One region of the Pseudomonas abieticivorans genome, then DNA from elsewhere that is predicted to be linked to it. Evidence: predicted binding sites of a transcription regulator. Region 1 holds the regulator's gene; the other holds the start of a gene.

Region 1 (10,358 bases):
GTTCGCGAGCACGCCGATGGCGTCACGCTGGCGCGCGGCGGCGAAGGCGCGGCCCGAGAATTCTGCGAGTTGATCCTTCGCGCCCAAGGCAACCTCGATGCGGCCCTCGCCGCTTATTTGTAGAGCACCCCATGTCGAGCAGAAAATTACGCAACATCGTGTTGCTGTTGGTCGTGGCGGCGATTTTCGCCGCGGTCGGCTACTGGAACATCAGCCCGGAAACCTTCCTCGACCAGCCCAAGACGGCCGTCGACGAAACCGCGATCGATTATTATGCAACCAATGCCCACAGCAAGCAGTTCATGCCCGATGGCAAGCTGCAATATGACATGACCAGCGACAAGGTCGAGCATTTGCAAGCCAGCCAGGTCACCCTGCTGACCAACCCGGACGTCAACCTGTACCGTGGCGCAGCCTTCCCGTGGCACGTCACCAGCAAGCGCGGCGAGGTCAACCCGGACGGCACCCAGGTGGAACTGATCGACTCGGTGCGCGTGGCGCGGGTCGACGAAAAGAACCGCCAGACGATTATTACCACTACTCGCATGACTGTATTCCCTCAGAAGCAATATGCGCAGACCGATCAAGCCGTTAGAATTGACGGCGCCGGTGGCGTCACGACAGGCGTGGGAATGAAAGCGTATTTGCAAGACAGCCGGATGAACCTGCTGTCCAACGTAAGAGGACTGTATGAGGCTCGTTAAAACCCTTCCTTATTTGCTCAGCCTGGGCGCAGCACTGGGAAGCGCGAGCGCCTGGGCACTGCCGACTGACCGCGATCAGCCTATTCATATTCAGTCCGATGACGCACAGATCGATGACAAGCAAGGCGTCGCGACCTACAAGGGCAATGTGATCATTACCCAGGGCACGATGAAAATCACTGGCAACACCGTGACCATCACCCGCAACGCACAGGGCGACGTCGACGTGTTCACCTCGGTCGGCAACCTGGCCTATTACGAGCAGAAGCCGGCGATCGACAAACCGATCGTGCAGGCCTACGGCGTGACCATCCAGTACTTTTCGGCGCAAAACCGCATCGTGCTGATCGACAAGGCCAAGGTCATCAACGACGGCAACACCTCCGAAGGCGAAAAAATCGTCTACGACACCGTCAAGCAAGTGGTAAACGCCGGCCGTGCCAACGGCACCAAGGTCACCGCCCCACGTCCGCGGATCGACATGGTTATCCAGCCGAAAAGCAAAACCGATGAGCAGAAAAAATAATGGCAACCCTGAAAGCCCAGCACCTGGCCAAGGCTTATAAAAGCCGGCAAGTGGTGCGTGACGTCAGCCTGTCCATTGAAAGTGGCCAGATCGTAGGTTTGCTGGGCCCCAACGGCGCCGGCAAGACCACCTGCTTCTACATGATCGTGGGCCTGGTGCAGGCCGACCAGGGCCGCGTGCTGATCGACGACCTGGACGTGAGCCACCAGCCGATGCACGGCCGCGCCCGTTCCGGTATCGGCTACCTGCCGCAAGAAGCCTCGATCTTTCGCAAGCTTTCGGTGGCCGACAACATCATGGCCATCCTGGAAACGCGCAAGGAGCTGGACAAGGCCGGGCGCGTCAAGGAACTGGAAAGCCTGCTGCAGGAGTTCCACATCACCCACATCCGCGACAACCTGGGCATGAGCCTGTCCGGTGGTGAGCGTCGCCGTGTGGAAATCGCCCGGGCACTGGCCACCGCGCCCAAGTTCATCCTGCTCGACGAACCCTTCGCCGGTGTCGACCCTATTTCCGTGGGCGACATCAAGCAGATCATCCACCACCTGAAGGCCAAGGGCATTGGCGTTCTGATCACCGACCACAACGTCCGTGAAACCCTGGATATCTGCGAAACCGCTTACATCGTCAACGATGGCCAACTGATCGCCGAAGGCGATGCCGAGACCATCCTGGCCAACGATCTGGTTAAAGAAGTCTACCTCGGCCACGAATTCCGCCTGTAAAGGGTGGCATTTGGGCTGGGGCGCCTTTGAGGAGGCCGGCTTTTGAAAATCGCAAGGTTTTTAATTACCGCCTCGCTCTAGGCAAACACTGCAACTTCAGGCATATAATTTGCTTATGACAACAGCCGAGCGCCTGGGTTAACCCAGGTGTTGTGTAGTGGATGGCGCATCGCGCCGGCGAACAAGGTGTTAAGCCCCTGCCATGAAACCATCGCTAGTCCTGAGAATGGGCCAGCAACTGACGATGACACCGCAGTTGCAACAGGCCATACGCCTCCTCCAGCTATCCACCCTGGACCTTCAACAGGAAATCCAGGAAGCGCTGGAATCCAATCCCATGCTCGAACGCCAGGAAGAAGGCGAAGACTTCGACAACAGCGACCCGCTGGCCGATAACATCGAGCAGAAAACCACGCCTGAAATTCAGGAACCCAGCTTTCAGGAAACCACCGCACCGACGGTCGACAACCTGGAAGACGGCGAGTGGAACGACCGCATTCCCAATGAGCTACCTGTCGACACGGCCTGGGAAGACATCTACCAGACCAGCGCCAGCAGCCTGCCCAGCAACGATGACGACGAGTGGGACTTCACCACCCGCACCTCCGCCGGCGAGAGCTTGCAGAGCCATCTGCTGTGGCAATTGAACCTGGCGCCGATGTCCGATACCGACCGGCTGATCGCCGTGACGCTGATCGACTGCATCAACAACCAGGGCTACCTGGACGAGACGTTGCAGGAGATCTGCGACTCGTTCGACCCGGAACTGGACATCGAGCTCGACGAAATCGAGGCCGTACTGCACCGCATCCAGCAATTCGAGCCCGCTGGCATCGGCGCCCGCGATCTGAGCGAGTGCCTGTTGCTGCAACTGCGCCAATTGCCTGCCAAGACCCGCTGGCTGGCCGAGGCCCAGCGCCTGGTCACCGACTTCATCGACCTGCTGGGCAGCCGCGACTACGGTCAGCTGATGCGCCGCATGAAGATCAAGGAAGACGAGCTGCGCCAGGTGATCGAGCTGGTGCAAAGCCTGAACCCGCGCCCCGGCTCGCAGATCGAGTCCAGCGAGGCCGAGTACGTGGTGCCCGACGTGATCGTGCGCAAGGACAACGACCGCTGGCTGGTAGAGCTGAACCAGGAGTCGGTGCCACGCCTGCGGGTCAACCCGCAGTACGCAGGCTTTGTGCGCCGCGCCGACACCAGCGCCGACAACACCTTCATGCGCAATCAGTTGCAGGAGGCGCGCTGGTTCATCAAGAGCCTGCAGAGCCGCAACGAAACCCTGATGAAGGTGGCCACGCAAATCGTCGAGCACCAGCGCGGCTTCCTCGACTACGGCGACGAGGCAATGAAACCGCTGGTGCTGCATGACATCGCCGAAGCGGTGGGCATGCACGAATCGACGATTTCCCGGGTGACCACGCAAAAGTACATGCATACCCCGCGTGGTATTTATGAGCTGAAATATTTTTTCTCAAGCCACGTGAGCACCTCCGAGGGCGGCGAATGCTCGTCCACGGCGATCCGCGCGATCATCAAAAAACTGGTGGCTGCCGAAAATCAGAAAAAGCCGTTGAGTGACAGCAAGATCGCTGGTTTACTGGAGGCACAAGGCATCCAGGTAGCCCGTCGCACCGTCGCCAAGTACCGCGAGTCCCTCGGGATCGCACCGTCTAGCGAACGCAAGCGATTGATGTAGCCCCGCAGCGCGCAAGCGCTGCCCGGTGGGCACCTGAGGTGTGGCAGCGTTCCTGCGGCAGGTGTTCCACCTGCCTCTTTATGCAATAGCAATAAGGAGATGCGGTATGCAAGTCAACATCAGTGGACATCAACTGGATGTGACCGAACCCTTGCGCACTTATATCAGCGAGAAGCTCGCCCGATTGGAGCGCCATTTCGACAAGATCACCAATGTGCAAGTGACGATGACGGTGGAGAAACTCCTGCAGAAAATCGAAGCCACCTTGCACGTTCCCGGTGGTGAAGTGGTCGCCAACGCCGAACATAGCGACATGTATGCGGCCATCGACCTGCTCACCGACAAGCTTGACCGCCAACTCAAAAAACATAAGGAAAAACAGCAGAGCGTGCTGCAAGGCGCGAATGCTCGCTGACACTCCCCACCCATGATCCGACTTGAAAACATCCTGACCCCTGGCCGTTCACTCGTGAACGTGCCAGGCGGCAGTAAAAAGAAAGTGCTCGAACAAATTGCCAACCTCATTGCCCGGGAAATACCCGAGCTTGGGATGCAAGACGTCTACGAAGCCCTGATTGCCCGTGAGAAACTCGGTTCCACCGGTTTCGGCAACGGCATCGCCATACCCCATTGTCGTCTGGCTGGCTGCGAATCGCCGGTCAGCGCCCTGCTGCACCTCGACGCCCCCATCGACTTCGATGCCATCGACGGCGCCCCGGTAGACCTGCTGTTCGTACTGCTGGTCCCGCAAGCGGCCACCGATGCGCACCTGGAACTGCTACGGCAAATCGCCAGCATGTTGGACCAGAAGGACGTACGGGACAAACTTCGCTCGGCAGCCAGCAACGAAGCCTTGTACAAGGTCGTGCTGGACGTTCAAAACGGTCACTAAGCATGCGCCTGATCATCGTCAGCGGCCGCTCCGGCTCCGGTAAAAGCACAGCCTTGGATGTACTCGAGGACAACGGCTACTACTGCATCGACAACCTGCCTGCCGGGTTGCTGCCGGAACTGGCCGAGCGCGCGTTGATCCATACCGAACTGGCGCAACCGCTGGTGGCCGTGTCTATCGATGCGCGCAACCTGCCCAGCCACCTGACCCGCTTCCCCGAGTTGCTCGAGGAAGTGCGCGGTCGGCACATCCAGTGCGACGTGCTGTACCTGGACGCCGACGAAGAAACCCTGCTCAAACGCTTTTCCGAAACCCGCCGGCGCCATCCACTGAGCAGCGCCAACCGCTCGTTGGCCGAAGCCATTCGGGTCGAAACCTCGCTACTGGGGCCGATTGCGGACCTGGCCGACCTGAAAATCAATACCACGCACCTGAACCTGTATCAGCTGCGCGACGCCATCAAGCTGCGCCTGCTCAACCAACCTGAGCCGGGCACTGCGTTCCTGGTCGAGTCGTTCGGTTTCAAGCGCGGCATGCCGGTGGATGCCGACCTGGTGTTCGACGTACGTTGCCTGCCCAACCCGTACTGGAAGCCAGAACTGCGCGACCATTCAGGCCTGGACCAACCGGTGATTGAATACCTGGCTGCCCAGCCGGACGTCGAAGAAATGTATCAGGACATCAGCAGTTATCTGCTTAAATGGCTGCCGCGCTTTGCCGCCAGCAACCGCGCCTACGTGACCATCGCCATTGGCTGCACGGGCGGCCACCACCGCTCGGTGTACCTCACCGAGCGCTTGGGCCAGGCGCTCCAACAAACGCTCAAGAATGTTCAGGTTCGCCACCGCGACCTTAGCTGAAAGGACCCCCACCGCGATGCCTGCACGTGAAATCGAAATCATCAACAAGCTTGGCTTGCACGCCCGGGCAGCCGCCAAATTCGTCGGCGTGGCTGGCCGCTTTCCCGATTGCCAGGTGCGTATCGGCCGCAGCCCGGACAGCCTGGTAGACGGCAAAAGCATTATGGGCGTGATGATGCTGGCGGCGGGCAAAGGCACCCAGGTGCACCTGAGTACTGCGGGGGCCGAAGAGGCCGAAGCGATGGCAGCGATTGTCGAGTTGATCAATAACCGCTTCGACGAAGGCGAATAAAACATCGCCCTCGCCCCAACCCTCTCCCGCAGGGAGGGGGGCTGGGGTGAGGGCCACGGCAACCCCGCCCCATCATGACAGCGCCGTATCCATCACCATCATAAGGCAAAAGCCCACGCACAACCCCAGGCTCGCCAACTTGTGATGCCCGTTGCTGCGCGACTCGGGGATGATCTCATGGGTCACCACCAGTAGCATTGCCCCCGCCGCCACGGCCAAGCCCAAGGGCAACAACAGTTCAGCCAAGCCCACCAGCCAGGCACAGAGCACGGCGAACACCGGCTCCACCAGCCCTGATGCCGCACCTACCAGGAACGCCTTGAACCGCGACATGCCGGCGCCAGCCAGTATCAGCGCGATCACCAGACCCTCTGGCACATCCTGCAGGGCAATGCCCATGGCCAGGCTGTCGGCGTCGGGCATGCCGCCGCCGGCCGATACGCCGATGGCCATGCCTTCGGGAATATTGTGGGCAATGATCGCGAACACGAAAATCCATATGCGTGCTGGGATCGGCGGTTGTTGCGGGGTGCCCACCAACACTTGCGGCGACACCCCGGCCACCTGGCGGTCCACCAGGTACAGGCAGAACGCCCCGAACATGATGCCAAAGCTGATCAGGCTACCGGCGCCCCAGCGGGAAAACCCAATGGTTTGCGCGGCATCCAAGCCTGGGATGATCAGCGAGAACGCCGTGGCCGCCAGCATCACGCCTGCGCCGAAACCCAACAGGGTGTCGGCCACGGCCACCGGCATGCCACGGATCACCAGCACCGGTACCGCGCCAAGCGCGGTGCCCAGTGCTGCGATGGCACCACCCTCCAGTGCACGCAACAGTCGTGGGTCCAGGTCCAGCCAGGCCAACGCCTGTATGGCCAGCAACGAAAGCCCGGCCAGCGTCAATACGCTGCCCAGGGCCAGGCGCAACAAGCGCCCGCTACCAATGGAAAACGCCTGAGCCCCCACTATTTGACGACTCACGCCACGGCAGCCCGGTAACGCCGCTCAACCTCGGCCCAGTTGACCACGTTATAAAACGCCCCGATGTATTCCGGGCGCCGGTTCTGGTATTGCAAGTAGTAGGCGTGTTCCCACACGTCCAGGCCGAGGATCGGCGTGTTGCCGTTCATCAGCGGGCTGTCCTGGTTGCCACTGCTCTCCACCACCAACTTTTTTTGCGGGGTTACGCTAAGCCACGCCCAACCGCTGCCGAAACGGGTCAACGCAGCCTTGGTGAAGGCCTCCTTGAACGCCTCGAAGCCACCCAGTTGCTCGTCGATGGCCTTGGCCACCGAGCCCTGTGCCGGGCCACCACCCTGGGCCGACATCACCTCCCAGAACAACGAATGGTTGGCGTGCCCGCCGCCCTGGTTGATCACTGCCGGCTGCAGCTTTTCGGGCAGTTGCTTGACGCTGGCCACCAGCTTCTCGATCGGCCACTCGGCGTACTCGGTGCCATCAACCGCCGCATTGAGGTTATTGATGTACGTTTGGTGGTGCTTGCTGTGGTGGATCTCCATGGTCTTGGCGTCGATGTGCGGTTCCAGCGCGTCATAGGCGTAAGGCAGGGCAGGCAAGGTATAAGGCATGGTCAATGAACTCCGTAGTGAACCATTTGCGTGGATGTTCCCTGGCTGAACAGCAGGCGCGAGGTGCGCGGGTATTCGCCGTATTCACCAATAAAGCTCAACAGCTCGGCGTAGGTCTTGCTGCTATGGCGCAGCGCGGCCTCGCGCAAGGCCTGCGGCAGGCGCCGGTCTTGCGCGGCCTGCAACAGGTATTGATGAATGGCGCACAAGTACTCGGCGCTCTCCTCCGGCTGCATCAGGCGCAGATGCAGGTCGGCCAGGTTGTGATGGCTGATGACGCAGGCCGCCACGGCTTCGTCGACGTCCGCCCAGCGCTCGAACAACACCTGCGCCAGGGCCAGCGCCTGCAAATACAGCTCGCGGGCGTCAATCAAGTCGCCGGCGTTGAAACAGCGGTTGGCCATCTCGATGGTGCGTTTCCAGTGCTGCATGTTTGCCTCCAAAGCCGTAAGGCTGTCAGATGCCGCCTGCGGTGAGCTTTTCCGGGTCCAGCAGCACTTGCAGCTGGGTACGTGAAAGCTCGGTGTTTTCAAGAGCCACGTCGATGATCGGCCGGCCTTCCTTGTAGGCCTGCTTGGCAATCTCGGCGGCTTTTTGGTAGCCAATGATGGGGTTGAGCGCAGTCACCAGGATCGGGTTGCGCGACAACGCTTCCTGCAATTTGGCCTGGTTGACCTTGAAGGTGGCGATCGCCTTGTCCGCCAATAAGCGGCTGGCATTGGCCATCAGCTCGATGCTGCCAAGCAGGTTTTGGGCGATGATCGGCAACATCACGTTCAGCTCGAAATTGCCCGACTGCCCCGCCACCACGATGGTCGCGTCGTTGCCGATCACCTGGGCTGCAACCATGGCAGTGGCTTCCGGGATCACCGGGTTGACCTTGCCGGGCATGATCGAGGAGCCCGGCTGCAGGCCTTCCAGCTCGATCTCACCGAGGCCGGCCAGGGGGCCGGAGTTCATCCAACGCAGGTCGTTGGCGATTTTCATCAGCGACACGGCGGTGGCCTTCAGTTGCCCAGACACCGACACGGCGGTGTCTTGCGAACCAATCAACGCAAACAGGTTGGCGCCCGGAGTGAATTCGACACCGGTGATTTGGCTCAACTGCCGGCTGAAGCGCGCGGCAAATTCAGGGTGGGCGTTGATCCCGGTCCCCACGGCTGTACCGCCCTGGGCCAAGGACTGCAGGGCCGGCAGCAGGTTTTGCAGGTGGCCGACATTGGCCTTCAGTTGCGCCGCCCAGCCGTTGAGCACCTGGCTCATGCGCACCGGCATGGCATCCATCAGGTGGGTGCGGCCGGTCTTGATGTAGGGGTGCACCTGCTCGGCCTTGGCCTCGATCACCTGCACCAGGTGCTGCAATGCTGGCAACAGGTGCTCGTGCAGGGCCAATGCGGCGCTGACGTGGATGGTGGTGGGGATGATGTCGTTGCTGCTCTGGCCACAGTTGACGTGATCGTTGGGGTTGATGGCCTCGCCCGACTGGCGGCTGGCCAGGGTCGCGATCACTTCGTTGGCGTTCATGTTGGAACTGGTGCCGGAGCCGGTCTGGTAGATGTCCACCGGAAAGTGTTGGATAAAGTCACCGGCCAGCAGTTGCTCGGTGGCGGCGACGATGGCCTGCCCTTGCGCTGCGCTGATCTGCCCAAGCTCGACGTTGGCCTTGGCGGCCGCAGCCTTGGCCAGCACCAGCGCGCGAATGAACTGGCGCGGCATCGGCTGGTGGCTGATGGGGAAGTTGTTCACCGCGCGTTGAGTCTGGGCACCGTACAGCGCCGCCTCCGGCACTTGCAGTTCGCCCATGCTGTCACGCTCGATACGGGTATTACTCATCGGAATATCCTTGCAGCAGTTCAGTGAGAGAAATCGATGGCAGCAGCTCGCACACCGCAAGCTCGCGGCCATGCTGGTGCCATTGGTGAAGCTGTTCGGGGGTGCGCGCGGCCTGGCGCATCTCGCGCAAGGGGCGATAGGCTTGGTCCAGGCACTGGCAGCGCCAATGCCAAGGCAATGCCGGATCGGTGGCGGTATTGAGCAGCAAACGGAACGAGGTGCGCGCCACCGTCCAGTCGCAAGTGGGCGTGAATCGCGCCAGGTAGCGGCCTTCGGCCAAGTAATGTTCGATCAGGCGCGGCTCGTCGGGTGACAACGCACACCGTATCTGGCGGCTCAACCAACGCCAGTTTTCCAGATAAGGCAGCTCTTGCACGGCAGGCTTCATCGACGCACCTATTTCGATAATGATATTTATTATTAAATGGAAACGAGAATCAAAACAAGAGCACGGACTTGTAGGAGCGGATTTATCCGCGAAAAAAAACGCCGCAGTGTGTCTAAAGCACCGTGGCGTTTTTTTGCGGACAAACCGGGGCGCCGGACTGCCGCTCCCTACAGGGTGACCAGGGCGACGATCAACTACCCGCCACGGTCATCTTCTCGATCAATACCGAGCCGGTGCGCACGTTGCTGCGCAGTTCCAGATCGTTGCCCACCGCGACGATCTGCTTGAACATGTCCTTCATGTTGCCGGCAATGGTCACTTCCTGGACCGGGAATTGGATTTCGCCATTTTCTACCCAGAAGCCTGCAGCACCGCGCGAATAGTCGCCGGTGACCATGTTCAGGCCTTGGCCCATCAGCTCGGTCACCAGCAGGCCGCGCCCCATGCGGCGCAGCAATGCGGCCTGGTCTTCGTCGCCATGGGTGACGAACAGGTTGTGCACGCCGCCCGAGTTGGCGGTGCTCGGCATGCCCAGCTTGCGGCCCGAATAGGTACCCAGCACGTAGGACACCAACCGGCCGTTTTCGACGAACGGTTTGGCATAGGTGGCCAGGCCGTCACCGTCGAACGACGCACTGCCCATGGCGCGCATCAGATGCGGGCGCTCATCCAGGGTCAACCACTCGGGGAACAGGGTCTGGCCCATGGCGCCTTCCAAAAACGAGGACTTGCGGTACAGGTTGCCGCCAGACACCGCCGACAGGAAACTGCCAAACAGACCACCAGCCAGTTCCGCGCTGAACAGCACCGGTACTTCGCAGGTCGGTACCGGGCGTGCGCCCAGGCGGCT
Region 2 (6,560 bases), 1.4 Mb from region 1:
TTCAGTTGGAACACCGGGCTCACGCCAGGGCCGGCGACCACGTTGCCATCGAGCAGCAAGCGGTAGCCATGGCCGGGCTGCAGGCCGGGGTCGCTGGTGACAGTGACGATAAAGTCGCCGCTCATGGCTTGCACCGTGGCATCCGGTTCCGGAATCAGGATGCGTAGCATCTGGTAATGCTGCAATGGCAGGGTGACCGGCTTTCTTTTCGGCTTTGGCAGCACCTTTTGCGGCAACTGGGCCGGGCTCATGCTGTTGCTTTCGGCGATCTGCACTTTTTTGGCGTTGCTGTGGGGCTGGTCGGTGAATACCCGATTGCCGTTGGCGTCCACGTAAGTGAATACCTCGGCGCCATTGGCGGGCAGGCTCAGCGACAGCCAGGTGATGCAGGCGGCCAGCAATAGGCGGGTCAAGGTACGTGCACTCGCTGAACGGTGAAGGTCACCGTCGGGCTTTGCTGCACCAGTTCACCGTTGCTCAACACCTGCACCGCCAGGCTGTGCTCGCCCCGGTCGACGTTGACCAATTGCAGGCGCGGCACGTTGCTGGGTTGCCCGTAAGGCTTGCCATCGAGTTGCAGGCGCAGCACGTGCCCAGGTTGCAGGCGTGGCGCAAGGTCGACCCCAACGGTAAAGGTGCCGTTGTTGGCGCGCAGGGCTTCTGCGGTCGGGATGTCGGTCAACTGCAGGGTGTCGTAGGCCGGCGCCGCCACGCCCTTGTTTCTGGGGACGTGGGCTTGGGGCAAGGTTTGCGGCTGTGGCTGCACACTGTTGAGTGGCGGCAGTTCGACCGTCTCGCTGGCGGTGCCATTGGGCGGCTCGTTGGAGTAGGCGGTGTTGCCATCAGCGTCGGTGTATTTGTAGATCTGCGCGAAGGCTGGCAGTGATACCAGCAACAACAGGCAGACAAGGCATGAACGCATGAAGGCTTCCCTTGGCCATTGAGCGAGAACCAGGGCCTGATACCGCGCTTGGCCCTGGCTGCCAGCATAGAGCAGTTTCATGCCCTTGGGTTTATCGGTTTGGATACACGCACAGCTCGGCGGTGGCGCGTACCAGGGCCAGGTGGTGCAACGCGTCCTTGGCTGCGGCCTTGTTGGCTTGGGCCAGCCACTGCGGGCATTGCGGGTCTTGGCGGTAGGGGCTGAAGTCCGCAAGCTGTTGCAGCAAGTGTTTCTGCAGCTCGTCCAGGCGTGGGCGGATCTGCCCTACCAGGTCGGGGCGCGGGCTGTCGGGGGCCTTGCCTTGCAGGTGCCAGTCGGACAGGTGGGCGTATTGCACCAGCTTGTTGGCCTCGATCTGCGCCGAGAAGAATTGCTCCACCGCGCCGGGTTCAAGCTTGTAGGTGGGGGCCAAGGCAATGGCGCCGTTGATCACGTCTTTTTCCCGCGGGCGGTCTTCCACGGCCTTGTGGCTGTCCCATTTGCTCAAGGCGACCTGGTCGGCGATGGCCAAACGTTCCTGGACGCTGGCCAGCAGCGGCGTGAGGCTGGCCGGTGGGGCGGCGAAGGCGGGGGTGGCGAGCAAGGTGGCGGTGATCAGCAGTAGGATTTTGTGCATAAAGTTTCCATTGTTTTTATGGGGTATCGACGGCACCCCGGTTCATCCGCGAACCAGGCGCTAGCATTCTAACAGGCATAAAAAAGGCCTCCCAAGGGAGGCCTTTTTCACATCACGGGATTAGCAGCTGTAGTACAGCTCGTATTCCAGTGGGTGTACGAAGGTACGAACCTTGATTTCTTCTTCGCTTTTCAGGGCGATGTAAGCGTCGATGAAGTCGTCGCTGAAAACGCCGCCTTTGGTCAGGAACGCACGACCTTTGTCCAGCTCTTCCAGGGCTTCTTTCAGGCTGCCGCAAACTTGTGGGATCTCTTTGGCCTCTTCAGGCGGCAGGTCATACAGGTTTTTGTCAGCTGCGTCGCCAGGGTGGATCTTGTTCTGGATGCCGTCCAGGCCAGCCATCAACAGAGCAGCGAATGCCAGGTACGGGTTGGCTGCTGGATCCGGGAAGCGTGCTTCGATACGACGGCCTTTAGGGCTGTTGACGTAAGGAATACGGATCGAGGCGGAACGGTTGCGAGCCGAGTAGGCCAGCATGACCGGAGCTTCGAAGCCTGGCACCAGACGCTTGTAGGAGTTGGTGGCCGGGTTGGTGAAGCCGTTCAGGGCCTTACCGTGCTTGATGATACCGCCGATGAAGTACAGGGCGGTGTCGGACAGGCCGGCATAGCCTTCGCCAGCGAAGGTGTTCTTGCCATCTTTGGAGATGGACATGTGAACGTGCATACCCGAACCGTTATCGCCGTACAGTGGCTTAGGCATGAAGGTAGCGGTGCGGCCGTAGGCGTCGGCAACGTTGTGTACGACGTATTTCAGGGTCTGAACTTCGTCAGCCTTTTTAACCAGCGTGTTGAATTTCACGCCGATTTCGTTCTGGCCAGCGGTCGCCACTTCGTGGTGGTGAACTTCCACGGTCTGGCCCATTTCTTCCAGGGCGTTGCACATTGCGGTGCGGATTTCGTGGTCGTGGTCGAACGGCGGAACTGGGAAGTAACCACCTTTGATGCCTGGACGGTGGCCTTTGTTGCCGCCTTCGATGTCCTGGTCGGACATCCACGAACCTTGTTCAGAGTAGATTTTGAACATGGAGCCGGAGATGTCGGACTTGAACTTCACTTCGTCGAAGATGAAGAATTCTGGCTCTGGGCCTGCGAACACAGTGTCACCGATACCGGTGGACTTCAGGTATTCCTCGGCGCGGTGAGCGATGGCGCGTGGGTCGCGATCGTAACCTTGCATGGTCGAAGGTTCGATGATGTCGCAGATCAGGATCAGCGTCGGCTCTTCGGTGAACGGGTCCAGCACGGCGGTTTCGTCGTCTGGCAGCAGGATCATGTCGGAGGCTTCGATGCCTTTCCAGCCAGAGATGGAGGAACCGTCGAACATTTTGCCGACTTCAAAGAAGTCGTCTTCCAGCGCATCGCGAGCAGGCATGGTCACATGGTGCTGGGTGCCTTTGGTGTCCGTGAAGCGCAGATCAATCCATTTAACGTCATGATCTTTGATGAGTTGAACCGACTTCGACATGGTGTCCTCCGGGTGGATTAGGGCTTGATAGTGGAGAGCCCTTCAATTTGGGTGATGCCGGCGCAGATACTCTGCCAAGGCAACCTGCCTCACAAGGGAGCAATTTGCATGCCAGTGCCCTCATATGGGTTTTTTGCCCCAAACACAGGCGTTCAGGGCTTATTTAAAGGTTTTGCGGCGATTTGACGCACCATAGTGACGCACGTTTAAATCAAAACGACCTTTTTTAGTGCGCTGAAAACCTTCTGTACGATAACTGGTCAAACCTTGAGCAATTTCCGCTATAATCCGCCCCCCTCTTTTTTAGCTGGCATCTCGCGCGCAGTTTTCATGAAACTAATCGTAAAAGTCTTTCCAGAGATCACCATCAAGAGCCGGCCGGTGCGCAAGCGCTTCATCCGCCAGCTCGCCAAGAACATCCGCACAGTGCTCCGCGACCTGGACCCTGCGCTGGTGGTCGACGGCGTGTGGGACAACCTCACGGTCACGACCAAAATCGCCGACCCGAAAGTGCTGCACGAGATGACCGAGCGCCTGAGCTGCACGCCGGGTATTACCCACTTCCTGCAAGTGGACGAGTACCCGCTGGGCGACTTCGACGATATCGTTGCCAAATGCAAAGAGCATTTCGGGCCGCTGCTGGCCGGCAAGATCTTTTCGGTGCGCTGCAAGCGCGCCGGCCGTCACACCTTCACCTCCATGGACGTGGATCGGTATGTTGGCAGCCAATTGCGTCAGCAGTGTGGCGCCGCCGGTATCGACCTCAAGCAGCCGCAGGTGAAGGTGCGCATTGAAATCCGCGACCAGCGCCTCTATGTAATCCATGGTCAGCACGAAGGCATCGGCGGTTACCCGCTGGGCGCCTTGGAGCAGACCCTGGTGCTGATGTCCGGTGGTTTCGACTCCACCGTGGCCGCCTACCAGATGATGCGTCGCGGCCTGATGACCCATTTCTGCTTCTTCAACCTGGGCGGCCGTGCCCACGAATTGGGCGTGATGGAAGTCGCGCACTTCCTCTGGAAGAAGTACGGCAGTTCGCAGCGCGTGCTGTTCGTCAGCGTGCCGTTTGAAGAAGTGCTGGGCGAAATTCTCGGCAAGGTCGACAACAGTCACATGGGCGTCGTGCTCAAGCGTATGATGTTGCGCGCCGCCACCCGCATTGCCGATCGTCTGCAAATCGACGCGCTGGTAACCGGCGAGGCGATCTCGCAAGTGTCGAGCCAGACGCTTCCGAACCTCTCGGTGATCGATTCTGCTACAGAAAAGCTGGTGCTGCGTCCATTGCTTGCCAGCCATAAGCAGGACATCATTGACCAGGCGACTGAAATCGGCACTGCCGACTTCGCCAAACACATGCCAGAATACTGTGGTGTGATTTCCGTAAGCCCCACCACAAATGCCAAGCGCAACCGTGTCGTCTACGAAGAACAGCAGTTCGACATGGCCATACTTGAGCGCGCGCTGGAACGCGCCAAACTGGTGTCGATCGACAATGTGATCGATGAGCTGGGCCAGGATATCGAGATCGAGGAAGTCAGCGAAGCGCTGGCCGGCCAGGTCATTGTCGATATCCGCCACCCGGACGCCCAGGAAGACGAGCCACTCGAGCTCGACGGCATTGAGGTCAAGGCCCTGCCGTTTTATGCACTGAACAGCCGTTTCAAGGAACTGGACCCTACTCGCCAGTACCTGCTGTATTGCGACAAAGGCGTGATGAGTCGCCTGCATGCCCACCATTTGCTCAGTGAGGGGCATGCCAATGTGCGCGTTTATCGACCGAGCTAAGTGCCCGGGGCTGTTTGCCTGTGGCCTGCGTCACCGGCCCCCCGACGCCGCCGTTAAGTTGTAATGGCTTTAACGGACTCTACTGTTAATCGCTGCCACCAGTTGTTGTCAGCACACCGAATCCTCTGATCGAGATACACAAGTGATCGAAAATCTACGTAACATCGCCATCATTGCTCACGTTGACCATGGTAAAACCACCCTGGTAGACAAACTCTTGCGTCAATCCGGCACCCTGGAGCGCAACGAGCTCAACGACGAGCGCGTGATGGACTCCAACGACCAGGAGAAAGAGCGCGGTATTACCATCCTGGCGAAAAACACCGCCATCAACTGGAACGGCTACCACATCAACATCGTGGACACCCCGGGCCACGCCGACTTCGGCGGCGAAGTTGAACGTGTAATGTCGATGGTTGACTCCGTTCTGCTGCTGGTTGACGCTCAAGACGGCCCTATGCCGCAAACTCGTTTCGTGACCAAGAAGGCTTTCGAAGCCGGCCTGCGTCCAATCGTGTGCATCAACAAGGTTGACCGTCCAGGCGCGCGTCCGGACTGGGTTCTGGACCAGATCTTCGACCTGTTCGACAACCTGGGTGCCACCGAAGAACAGCTGGACTTCAAAGTCGTCTACGCCTCGGCCCTGAACGGTATTGCCGGTCTGGACCACACCGACATGGCTGAAGACATGACCCCGCTGTACCAGTCGATCGTCGACAACGTACCAGCACCGGCTGTTGACCGTGAAGGCCCGTTCCAGATGCAAATCTCCGCACTGGACTACAACAGCTTCCTGGGTGTCATCGGCGTTGGCCGTATCGCTCGTGGTAGCGTCAAGCCGAACACCCCTGTCGTGGCCATCGGTGCCGACGGCAAGAAGCGTAACGGCCGTATCCTGAAGCTGATGGGTCACCACGGTCTGCACCGCATCGACGTTGAAGAAGCGTTCGCAGGCGACATCGTGTGCGTCAGCGGTATGGAGTCGCTGTTCATCTCCGACACCCTGTGCCAGCCGGACACTGTCGAGGCGATGAAGCCTCTGACCGTCGACGAGCCAACCGTTTCCATGACTTTCCAGGTAAACGACTCGCCTTTCTGCGGTAAAGAAGGCAAGTTCGTGACTTCCCGTAACATCAAGGAACGTCTGGACAAAGAGCTGCTGTACAACGTTGCTCTGCGCGTTGAAGAAGGCGACTCGGCTGACAAGTTCAAGGTTTCCGGCCGTGGTGAGCTGCACCTCTCGGTACTGATCGAAACCATGCGTCGCGAAGGCTTCGAAATGGGCGTTGGTCGCCCGGAAGTGATCATCCGTCAGGTTGACGGCGTGAAGCAGGAACCGTTCGAAAACGTCACCATCGACACCCCTGAAGAATCCCAGGGCAAGGTCATGGAAGAGATGGGCCTGCGTAAGGGCGACCTGACCAACATGGTGCCGGATGGCAAGGGCCGTGTTCGTCTGGAATACAACATCCCTGCTCGCGGTCTGATCGGTTTCCGTAACCAGTTCCTGACCCTGACCAACGGTGCTGGCATCCTGACCTCGATCTTCGATCGTTACGACGCGATGAAGTCCGGCCACATGTCCGGCCGCCAGAACGGCGTTCTGGTTTCGGTTGAAACCGGCAAGGCGCTGACCTACTCCCTGGAAACTCTGCAGGCGCGTGGCAAGCTGTTCGTTGAGCACGGTCA

Evidence for each region. Region 1 encodes sigma-54, which starts transcription at its own class of promoters, with help from an activator protein. Its sites were predicted from a motif close to ANTGGCATNNANNTTGCTNT; they were not measured.
Region 2: a site for sigma-54 is predicted at 3,183-3,202, ahead of glnA (glutamate--ammonia ligase). Genes of this name have one in related genera too.

What each region holds. Positions count from the first base shown of each region.
Region 1 is NZ_CP094975.1:3,583,497-3,593,854, reverse strand. Features, by position in the region: gene L9B60_RS16465 (KdsC family phosphatase) at 1-123, shown strand, start outside; gene lptC (LPS export ABC transporter periplasmic protein LptC) at 132-704, shown strand; gene lptA (lipopolysaccharide transport periplasmic protein LptA) at 691-1,230, shown strand; gene lptB (LPS export ABC transporter ATP-binding protein) at 1,230-1,955, shown strand; gene L9B60_RS16445 (RNA polymerase factor sigma-54) at 2,158-3,654, shown strand; gene hpf (ribosome hibernation-promoting factor, HPF/YfiA family) at 3,761-4,069, shown strand; gene ptsN (PTS IIA-like nitrogen regulatory protein PtsN) at 4,082-4,546, shown strand; gene rapZ (RNase adapter RapZ) at 4,549-5,406, shown strand; gene L9B60_RS16425 (HPr family phosphocarrier protein) at 5,423-5,698, shown strand; gene L9B60_RS16420 (ZIP family metal transporter) at 5,771-6,664, opposite strand; gene L9B60_RS16415 (superoxide dismutase) at 6,676-7,287, opposite strand; gene L9B60_RS16410 (DUF2753 family protein) at 7,290-7,718, opposite strand; gene L9B60_RS16405 (class II fumarate hydratase) at 7,744-9,120, opposite strand; gene L9B60_RS16400 (FagA protein) at 9,113-9,508, opposite strand; gene pmbA (metalloprotease PmbA) at 9,699-10,358, opposite strand, start outside.
Region 2 is NZ_CP094975.1:2,203,713-2,210,272, reverse strand. Features, by position in the region: gene L9B60_RS09880 (DUF4124 domain-containing protein) at 1-413, opposite strand, end outside; gene L9B60_RS09875 (DUF4124 domain-containing protein) at 410-922, opposite strand; gene L9B60_RS09870 (chorismate mutase) at 1,014-1,559, opposite strand; gene glnA (glutamate--ammonia ligase) at 1,680-3,086, opposite strand; gene thiI (tRNA uracil 4-sulfurtransferase ThiI) at 3,417-4,871, shown strand; gene typA (translational GTPase TypA) at 5,014-6,560, shown strand, end outside.